Regions from separate parts of the Agrobacterium sp. 6Ca8 genome, predicted to be linked through region 2. Evidence: riboswitches for the same ligand, from Rfam matches in the RefSeq annotation. Region 2 holds a riboswitch; the other holds the start of a gene.
The links. Region 2 has a riboswitch for cobalamin ahead of ACZ5A6_RS16665 (ABC transporter substrate-binding protein). Riboswitches for the same ligand answer to the same signal wherever they lie in the genome.
Positions count from the first base shown of each region.

Region 1 (4,962 bases), on a different replicon from region 2:
ACTGCGACCGGCCGGCAAAGCCGAGCGCTTGATCTTGGCAAGGGCTGCGGCCGTAAAGGCAGCCTCATTCTCATGAAAATAGGCGAGCGCCGCTTCCCGTTCCGGGCTGACGCCGAGGACTGCCTTGAAGGCAAGGCGATGCACGGCGCAGAAAGCGCCGTGACCGGGAACGGCAAAACGCAGCGCGTCGAGTTCCTCACTCCATTCGGCTGCGTCCTGCATGGTTTCAAGCCTGCTGGAAGCGCTTCAGGAAAAACGCGCTCAATGTTCCGAGCAAGGCCCAGAAGACAAAGCTGGTCACGGTGGCGGCAACGATGAACTGTCGTTCCAGCGGCAGCGGTGCCAGCGCATGTTCACCTTCCGGCGGCAGGGGCGCGCCCACCACATGTGGTGCAACGATCAACACCAGTGCGAGCACGATTGCCCAGGGTTCGCGGCGGAATGCGATCAGCGCAATGCCGCCTGCGGTCGCCGCAACCGTCGAAAGCCACCAGATTTGACGCGCCTCAAGCGCGGCCGCCGGGCTGCCCGGTAGTTCCGGCGGCAGGCCGATCATCGGCGCAAGCATGACGGCGGCAAAACCGGCCACACCCCACAAAAGGCCTTCGCGCCAGCCGGCATCGGTGCCGCGCAGCGAGATGAGGCCGGTCAGCACCAGCGCATAACCGATGGCGGTCAGCACGTTGGCGGCGACCGTATAGGCGGTGCGCTCGAAGCCGTCGGCTGGAGACCAGGCTTCCTCGTTATGCTCGTGCGCGGGAACGGCAGCGCCGGTCGTGGCCGGAGCATCATGGCTGTGGGGCGCTTCGCCACCGGCATTTTCATAGGTTTCCGCCTTCAGGATCAGCGGCGTGGTGCCGAAAGCCTGCATGGCCGAAACGGCGAAGCCGCCAACGATGCCGACGAGGACGGCGGTAAAAACGATATTGCGAAAGAACGACATGCTTCCCACCTCAATGGCAAGGGAAAGCATTGGCATGACGTGTGTCATGCGCGGCGTTGTGAACGGCTTCCACATGCGAAAAGCCGACAAAACCGACGACGAACAGACCAAGCACGATCGCCGTCAGCGATTGCGCGAAGCTGCCCGTTTTTGCTGGAACGGCGGCATTTGCCGTATTCTGGTTGATGGACATGGTGACCCCTCTTACGGCGCGACCCCGCGCCTTTAGACGCGGCGGAACGGCAAACGCCGTGCAGCCGCATGCGATACACTTCACCACGGGGATACGAGACTGACACAGGGCGGCACGTTCAAGCACCACCACCCTGAAATTCCGCTCTTCCGGACACCCCGCCGGCATGGACATTTCCGTGATGGCAGGTCTCCTGGCTTACGGGTCAAAACCTGAAACACCTTCCCGGCATTGCCCTCGCCCATATCCGGCGAGATGCTTACCAGTGGCATTTCGTTTCAGGCTCTCCGCTCACAGTTGCGGGGGCAGCCACGAATGAGGATGTCTCCCTATCGTGTTCCCTTTTCACCTTCCGGAACGCCCGGAAGGAACCATCACAGGATCGTTATCCGATGGGTGTGGGTGGGAGTCAATGGCAGGCCGGCGTGAGAATTGCGCGCCGTGGCTGGATGCCGGATCAAGTCAGGCATGACGGCAAAGGGCTACCGTGCCGGGATGGCCTTCAGATAGGCGGCGATCGCATTGCGGTCTTCGGCCGTCAGATGCGCCATGTTCTGCTGCACCTTGACCATGGAGCCGCCGACGCTGTCGAATTCCGGGGTGAAGCCGGTTTCCAGATAGTTGGCAATATCGGCCGCCTCCCAGCTTCCGACGCTCTGCGAGCCGGGGGTAATATCGGGAATGCGGCCCTCGCCTTCGGGATTTGGACCACCGGCCAGCCATTTGCCATCGAGAAAACCGCCAAGCGCATTGCGCGGCGTGTGACATTCGCCGCAATGGCCCGGGCCTTCCACCAGATATTGGCCGCGCAGCAATTCGGCATTGGCATCGGCAAGCTCGACGCGGGGTGGCGCGGATGTATCGAAATAGAGGAATTTCCAGCCGCCCAATGCCATGCGCATGTTGAAGGGGAACGGCAGTTCGTGATCCGGCGCGTCATTCTGGCTGGCGGGCAGAACCCGCAGATAACCGAAGAGGTCGTTGATGTCCTTCTGCGTCATGCGGGCATAGGAGGCGTAAGGGAAGGACGGGTAGAGATGTTCGCCGTTCTTGCCGACGCCGCGCGTCATCGCATCGCCGAATTCCGAAAGCGTCCAGCCGCCAATGCCATGCTGCGGATCGGAGGAAATATTGGGCACATGAAAGGTGCCGAAGGGGCTTTTCAACGCTTGCCCGCCCGAAAGCGTCAAAAGCGCATCGCCCTTGGCATCTGGTGCCGCATGGCAACTTGCGCAGCCGCCCGCCCAGAACAGCGTTTCGCCATTGGCAAGGTCCGGCTCGCCAAGGCTCACCCAGTGGCTGGGTGCCTGACGCACAGGCGCGGTGACCCAGGCGAAAATGCCGAAACCGGCAATGGCCGCCACCGCGATCCCGCCCGCGAGCTTCGTCCAAATGGAGGCCATGACCCCTCTCCCCATTATCACCTGATGAGATCAGGCATCATTCCCGCTGAAAAAAACGCCGCCGGGAAGCGGCGTTCTTAATAGGATCACTTCTTCAGACGGTAGGTCTGGTGGCACGCACCACAATCGGCACCGAGGGTCTGCATGGCGGTGGTGACGCCTGCCTGATCGGCGGGAAGGCTGGCGAGGACCTTGTCCGCATCGGCACCGAGCTTGGCGGCCTTGGACTTGAAGTCATCGAAATTTTCCCAGATCGCGGGTGCCGCAGCACTGCCGGTCTCGCTGCCCGGGGGAAACTGGTCGGGGAAAGCCTTGGCGTTGGTGCTGATGGTCGTCACGGCAGCCTTTACGGCTTCGGCGTCATAAGGCTTCTGGCCCTTGGAGATGGCAGCAAGCGCCCCCATGGAGCCGCCGATCTGCTTCATCATGCCTTCACGTTTTTCGACTTCGCCGGCAGCGTAGACCGCTCCGGCGCAAAGACAGCCGAAAAGCATGGCCGCCGCGATGGTTTTCAGTTTCATACACTCTCTCCTTGATTCCGGCAGATGCCGAACGCGCGATAACGGCGCGAGGATGCCCTTTCCGCATGGCGAAAAGAAGTCACATTGCAGTGAATTTCCCCAAGAAAACAGAAGTCTAGGAGAGTGCTTCCCAAAGCGTAACCAGGGCTGCGGCAATCAGCATGAAACCGGCGGCGCGGCCGATGAAAATCGTGGCGGCAGGCGAGGAAACGAGCCATGCCCGGCTTTTATCCGCCGTCAGCGCCAGAGCGCCATAGACCGTGAACTGCGTGATGGCCACCATCGCGCCCATTACCAGCCCCTGCATCCAGATTGGACCATAGTCGGGTTTGAGGAATTGCGGATAGATCGCCATCATGAAGAGATAGGCTTTCGGATTGGAAAGGCAGGTGAGCACGGCCCGCCAGAACGCCTTTCTGACAGAGGCGCTCGCCTGCGCCTCATCGCCATTGACGGTGATGGCGCTGCGCATCAGCCCGACGCCGATCCAGACCATGTAAGCGGCGCCGGCGACCAGCAGCGGCAGGAACAGCGACGGCATCCAGGCGGCAAGCATGCCGACGCCCAATGCACCGTAAAGTGAATGCACCATGCCGCCGGCGCTCATGCCGCTTGCGGCGGAAAGCCCGGTTCTTTTGCCACCCGTCAACGCACTTGCCAGCACGAACAGCATATCCATGCCCGGCAGGATGATGATGCCGAACAGGACCAGAAAGAAAAGCCAGAGATTTTCGGCGTAACTCATGTCAGTATCTCCCAAAACAGTTTGCGACACATTCGGGAAAACTCATGTTTCTCAATGTGTTTTGCTGCTTATAGGAAAAGCCAACTGACAGCGTTGTGTCAGTTGCGTTGGGAAACCACCGGGAAAAACGGCAATGCGCAAGGCATCGAGACTGTTCGAGATCATCCAGATCCTGCGGGTGGCGCGCAGGCCGATCACCGCGCAGACCATTGCCGAGGCACTGGAGGTCACGGTGCGCTCGGTCTATCGCGATATTTCGGCTCTTCAGACCATGCGCGTGCCGATCGAAGGCGAACGCGGCGTCGGTTACATCCTGCGTCCCGGCTTCAACCTGCCGCCACTGATGTTTTCCATCGAGGAGACGGAGGCGATCGTGCTTGCACTCGCCATGGTCGCGCGCACTGGCGATACCGAATTGCGGCAGGCGGCCAAAAAGGTCAGCGACAAGATTGCTGCATCCCTGCCCGAACCCCTGTCGAAAACCCTGTCGGCCAATGCCCTGCACGCCTGGGGCAGCATCGCGCCCTCACCCGCCGGCGTCGATCTTGCCGTGGTCAGGCGGGCGGTGCGCGACGAGGAGCGGTTGGACATAACCTATGGCGATGAAACCGGCACCGAGACCCGGCGACAGATCCGGCCCATCGCCATGATCTATTATTCGGAGACGACCAATATCGTCGCTTGGTGCGAGCTCAGGCAAGCGATCCGCAATTTCCGCTCCGACCGCGTTCTGACCTGCAAGACAACCGGCAGCTTTTTCAAGATGGAAGGCGAAAGGTTGCGGCAATTGTGGATGAGCGGCTGGCAGAGCAATCAGCTGGGAACTTCGGAACGAACGACGAATCAAGCCGGCGCGTAAAGCTACTGATTTAGCGCGTCTTTCAACCTTCGTTCTGTGTCGGGGCCTCCGTCTCAACCGTCATTCCTGTGACAGGGACAGTAATGACGGTTGAGAGGGTGGTGCTGACTTCAAAGCACGGCAGCGTTATGCCGCAAATGCTCAAGCACCCTATCCTCCTCCCGCCCGAAACCGCGGATGACGATTCGGTCGGCAAACACATCGGCAATGGCGAAGGTGTTCTGGTCGGGCGTATCCACCATGCCCTTAAAGTTGACGAAGTGAGTGTTGCCCTGCACCCCGTAATTGCCCTCATGAT
Region 1 is NZ_AP026433.1:578,328-583,289, reverse strand. Features, by position in the region: gene ACZ5A6_RS02915 (hypothetical protein) at 1-222, opposite strand, end outside; gene ACZ5A6_RS02910 (CbtA family protein) at 227-943, opposite strand; gene ACZ5A6_RS02905 (CbtB domain-containing protein) at 954-1,136, opposite strand; cobalamin riboswitch at 1,303-1,527, opposite strand; gene ACZ5A6_RS02900 (c-type cytochrome) at 1,619-2,539, opposite strand; gene ACZ5A6_RS02895 (c-type cytochrome) at 2,626-3,060, opposite strand; gene ACZ5A6_RS02890 (LysE family translocator) at 3,176-3,805, opposite strand; gene ACZ5A6_RS02885 (helix-turn-helix transcriptional regulator) at 3,939-4,664, shown strand; gene ACZ5A6_RS02880 (metallophosphoesterase) at 4,775-4,962, opposite strand, start outside.
Region 1: linked by a shared signal. The riboswitch ahead of ACZ5A6_RS02905 (CbtB domain-containing protein) and the one ahead of ACZ5A6_RS16665 (ABC transporter substrate-binding protein) in region 2 are both predicted to bind cobalamin.

Region 2 (4,962 bases):
TGCGACGTTTATCTGCTGAAATGCGAATGATTTCGGTAGATTGTTGTGACCTTCCAGTGCTTTCAGAAAATTCGTGCTGGCGTAACCGGCTACCGTCGGATGTCGTGGGCTAGGCCGGGACCGGATGAAGGTTCTGAGCCGTAGGGGATGAGGGCCGTTGGTTATGGACCTGCTCAAAGTCGATAGTTTCGAGCTGCGGACCGTGGATATCGCGGACGTGGATGCCGATCATCTGCATGCACTCTCCATGGCCGTCGGATGGCGATATCACGCGAATGAATGGTGTTTTCTGCGGCAATGCGGCGTGGGTCTCGCTGCGCTCGATGAGATCGACCGTGTTGTCGCAACCGCGATGCTCTTTCCCTATGATCAGGGGTTTGCGACGCTCGGCATGGTCATTGTTTCGCCCCGTTTGCAGGGGCAGGGCGTAGCACCATGGCTGGTGCAGAAACTTGTCGCGAAATTCCCCACGGTCTCCCTGCGGTTGAACGCGACGGGAGCGTCGCGGCGGTTGTTTTCAAGGTTGGGTTTTGCCGGCGATGCGGAAAAAGTATATCTGTTCCGGGGAAGGGCGAATTGCCTTTTCGAGATACCGCCGCCCGGCAGAAAACAACGAATAGAGCCGTTATCCGCAGGTCATCTGACTGATGTTGTGGAACTAGACCGGTCGGCTTTTGGCGTTTCGCGCCGGAACGTTTTACAGCGACTTTTGACGCAGAATGCGGGTTACGGTGTGTTTGAGGCGGACCGTCTTACCGCTTTTGCGCTGCGCCGTGCGGCGGGGCGGGGCCACATTATCGGTCCGGTCGTTGCGGGTGCGGACATGGATGCGATTGCGCTTGTGAGGCGGCATTTTACCGATCTTGACGATGAGCTGGTGCGGCTCGACACCATCAGCGACAACAATCTCTTTATTGATTTTATTGCGCAATCCGGGCTGGTGGTGATTGAAAGCCTTACCACCATGTCCAAAGACGCGCCGCAACCGGCGCCTTCCGGCGCTACAAAAATTTTCGCGTTGGCGGGTCCGTCTTTGTGCTGAGCTGCAGCACTATCGCAATTGACGCCCCGGCGCTTGCCCCTTATGTCAGAAAGTGACGGTTCCTGAAGCCGAAGGGCAAAGGGATTAATAGGGAACATGGTGCGGGTGATTTCTATCGCCCAATGCCGTGGCTGCCCCCGCAACTGTAAGCGGATTGCCGCTCATCCTCGTGACGCCTGAAAAGCGTCATGCCACTGCACCCTTCAAGGTGCGGGAAGGCAGATGAACGGCGCATATTCGCGAGCCAGGAGACCTGCCGTCATAATATTGACCATCGTTACGGGCGGGGATGCCCGGAAGAGGAGCTGATTATGACCTTTCCGTCCGCGGAAACGTATTTAGAGTCCCGTTCTCCATCTCCACACTTGTTGTCGCTCTGTCACTACGCGTTTTGACGCGCGGCCTGCGGATCACGCCACTTTATTTAGACTGGAGAACATATGTTTCATTTCAAACGCCTGCCGGTTTCCGCCGGTCTTCTGGCTGTCGCATTAGCGGCCTTGCCCGCCGGTGCCGCTCAGGCTGCCGAAACCACCTATCCGCTGACGATCAATAGCTGCGGCCACGAAATCACCTTCAAGCAGGCGCCCGCCCGCACAGTATCGGTCGGCCAGAGCACGACCGAGGTTCTCTATCTGCTCGGCGTGGCCGACAAGGTGGTAGGCACGGCGCTGTGGATCGGCCCGGTTCTGAAGGGTTACGAAGACGCCAATGCCAAGGTGGAGCGGCTTGCCGACAATGATCCGAGCTTCGAGGCGGTGGTTGGCAAGAGGCCGGACCTCGTGACGACGCAGTTCCAGTGGCAGATCGGTCCCGAAGGCGTTGTCGGAACACCGGAGCAATTCGCCGAACTCGGTATTCCCGTTTATACCTCCCCTGCCGATTGCATGGGCAAGGACAATTCCGGCGGCGGCGACGGCGTGCGCAAGTCCGTTTTCACCATGGACCTGATCTACCAGGAGGTCCGCGACCTTGCTAAAATTTTCAACGTGCAGGATCGCGGCGAGGAAGTCGTTGCCGACCTGAAAAAGCGTGAGGAAGCCGCCCGCGCCAAGATCGCTTCGGCGAATGGCAAGATTTCAGCAGTATTCTGGTTCTCCAGCGCCGAGCTGGATATCGATCCTTACGTGGCGGGCCGCAATGGTGCGCCGGGTTACATCATGTCCGCGCTCGGACTGAAGAACGTTATCGAAAGCGATGAGGAATGGCCGACTGTTGGCTGGGAAACCATCGCCAAGGCCAATCCGTCCGTGATCGTTGCCGGCAAGATGGACCGCCGGCGTTTCCCCGCCGATGACGTCGCCGTCAAGCTCAAGTTCCTTGCTACCGATCCGGTTGCCAGCATCATGCCCGCCGTCAAGGCGGCCCATGTCTTCGAAATGGACGCGCAGGCGATGAACCCGACCATCCGCACGATCGAAGGCATTGAAACGCTGGCCGAGGCGATTTCCACAGCCGGTCTCGCCAAGTGAACGGTCTTTCCGTCAATCTTGGCAGGGCGGGTCTGGCTTTTGCCGCACTCGCCCTGCTGCTCGTCGCGCTGATGGCCGGTGCGGCCATCGGCGAGACTGCCATTCCGTTCGACGTCGTGGCAAAAACCATTGCCAATCGTGTCTTCCATGCGGGTTATCCGCTGGAGCCGCTGGATGAGGGCATCGTCTGGAGCTACCGCCTCAGCCGCGCCGTCGTTGCCGCGTGCTGTGGCGCCTCGCTGGCGCTGGCCGGTGCGGTGCTTCAATCACTCCTGCGCAACCCGCTCGCCGATCCCTATATCCTCGGTATTTCCGCAGGCGCCTCAACCGGGGCCGTGGCCGTGGCGCTTCTGGGCTTCGGGGCGGGGTTCCTGACGATGCCGGCCGGCGCCCTTATCGGAGCTTTTGTGGCTTTTTCGCTTGTCAGCCTTCTGGCGGTGCGGGCAGGGCACGGCAACAGCGCCATCATCCTGGCGGGGGTCGCCGGTTCGCAACTGTTCAACGCCATGACGTCGTTCATCGTCACCAAATCCGCCAATGCCGAACAGGCGCGCGGCATCATGTTCTGGCTGCTGGGTAATCTTTCGGGCGTGCGCTGGCCGGATGTCTGGCTGGCTTTGCCGGTCAGTATTGCGGGTCTTGGGGTGTGCCTCTGGTACGCACGCGCGCTTGATGCTTTCGCTTTCGGCGGTCAGGCAGCAGCTTCGCTCGGTATTCCAGTGCGCCGGGTATATGCGGTGCTGATCTCGGTTTCGGCGGTCATGACGGCAGTCATGGTGTCGCTGGTCGGTTCTATCGGCTTCGTCGGTCTCGTCATCCCGCATGCGGCGCGCATCTTCGTTGGCGTTCGCCACGGCATGTTGCTGCCGGTGACGGCGCTGACCGGTGCAATTTTCATGATCATCGCAGATATTCTCTCGCGCACCGTCATTCCGGGGCAGGTGCTGCCGATCGGCGTGATTACTGCGCTGGTCGGCGCGCCCGCCTTCGCCTTTATTCTCGGGCAGAAGAGAGGCCGGTCATGAAATTATCCGCCCACGATCTGCATTTCCATGCCGGCAATCTCGACATCGTGCGCGGTGTTTCGCTGGAGGTCGCCCCGGGCGAGTTTCTGGGTATCATCGGGCCGAACGGCTCGGGCAAAAGCACGTTGCTTTCCATGCTGGCCGGCATTCGCATGCCGCGTCGGGGTCATGTCATGCTTGGTGAGGAACGGCTTGCCACATTCGGGCGGCGCGAACTTGCCCGCAGGCTGGCCTTTGTGGAGCAGCAGGCCGAAACCACCGAGCGCATCAGCGCGCGACAGGCCGTGGAACTGGGGCGCACGCCCTATCTCGGCCCGCTTTCCGCATGGTCGCCAAAGGACGATGCCATCGTCGATGCAGCGCTCGGAAATGTCGATATGGCGGACAAGGCCGAGCGAAACTGGCATCACCTTTCCGGCGGCGAACGCCAGCGCCTGCACATTGCCCGCGCATTGGCGCAGGAGCCGCATATTCTGCTGCTGGACGAGCCGACCAACCATCTCGATATCGGCCACCAGATCGGCCTGCTCGATCTGGTGCGCAGGCAGGGACTGACGGTTGTGGCGGCGCTGCATGATCTCAATCACGCCGCCATGTTCTGCGACCGCGTCGCCATCATGCATCGCGGTGAAATGATCGCTGTCGGCCCACCGCGCGAGGTCCTCACCTCTTCGACCATCGCCGATGTGTTCGGGGTGCAATCCGTCGTCACCACGGATGAAAGCGGATTTTCACATATTCGTTTTCTGCCGGCCCACGGTGCGGCCGATCACGCAAGGAAAGCAACGGCACGATGATGAAATTGAAAAGACTTGCAAATCTCCGCTTTTGCGCCCGACAGCTTTGCGTTTCCGCGGGACTTGCCATGGTTGTGGCCACAGGGTTTTCCATTCAAGCCGGAGCCGAGACCTTCGAGGTGAAGATGCTGAACCGTGGCGAAAAGGGCTCCATGGTGTTCGAGCCCGATTTTCTGGAGATCGCTCCTGGCGACCGCGTGCGCTTCGTGCCGAGCCACAAGAGCCATAATGCCGCGACGATCGATGGTATGGTTCCCGAAGATATTGAAGGTTTCAAAAGCCGGATCAACGACGAATTCGAGACCGGTTTCGAAAAGCCAGGCTTTTACGGCATCAAATGCTCGCCGCATTACGGCATGGGCATGGTCATGCTGATCAAGGTGGGGGACGCGGTTTTGCCGCAGAGCTACAGGACGGTAGAGGTCCCCGGCCGGGCGAAGCCGCGCTTTGAGGAGCTATTCGAGCGGGCGGAAAAATGACGTCCCTGCGTCGCGTTTTCATGCGTCATGCCGGACTAGATCCGGCATCCAGCCAAGGCGCGTCTGCACCGTGAGAAACTATTATTCCGCGATCAAGGACTTGGTCGCACTGGACCCCGGATCACATCCGGGGTGACGGTGAGCTGG
Region 2 is NZ_AP026434.1:525,339-530,300, forward strand. Features, by position in the region: gene ACZ5A6_RS16660 (GNAT family N-acetyltransferase) at 164-1,042, shown strand; cobalamin riboswitch at 1,082-1,317, shown strand; gene ACZ5A6_RS16665 (ABC transporter substrate-binding protein) at 1,483-2,514, shown strand; gene ACZ5A6_RS16670 (FecCD family ABC transporter permease) at 2,511-3,539, shown strand; gene ACZ5A6_RS16675 (ABC transporter ATP-binding protein) at 3,536-4,336, shown strand; gene ACZ5A6_RS16680 (pseudoazurin) at 4,333-4,815, shown strand.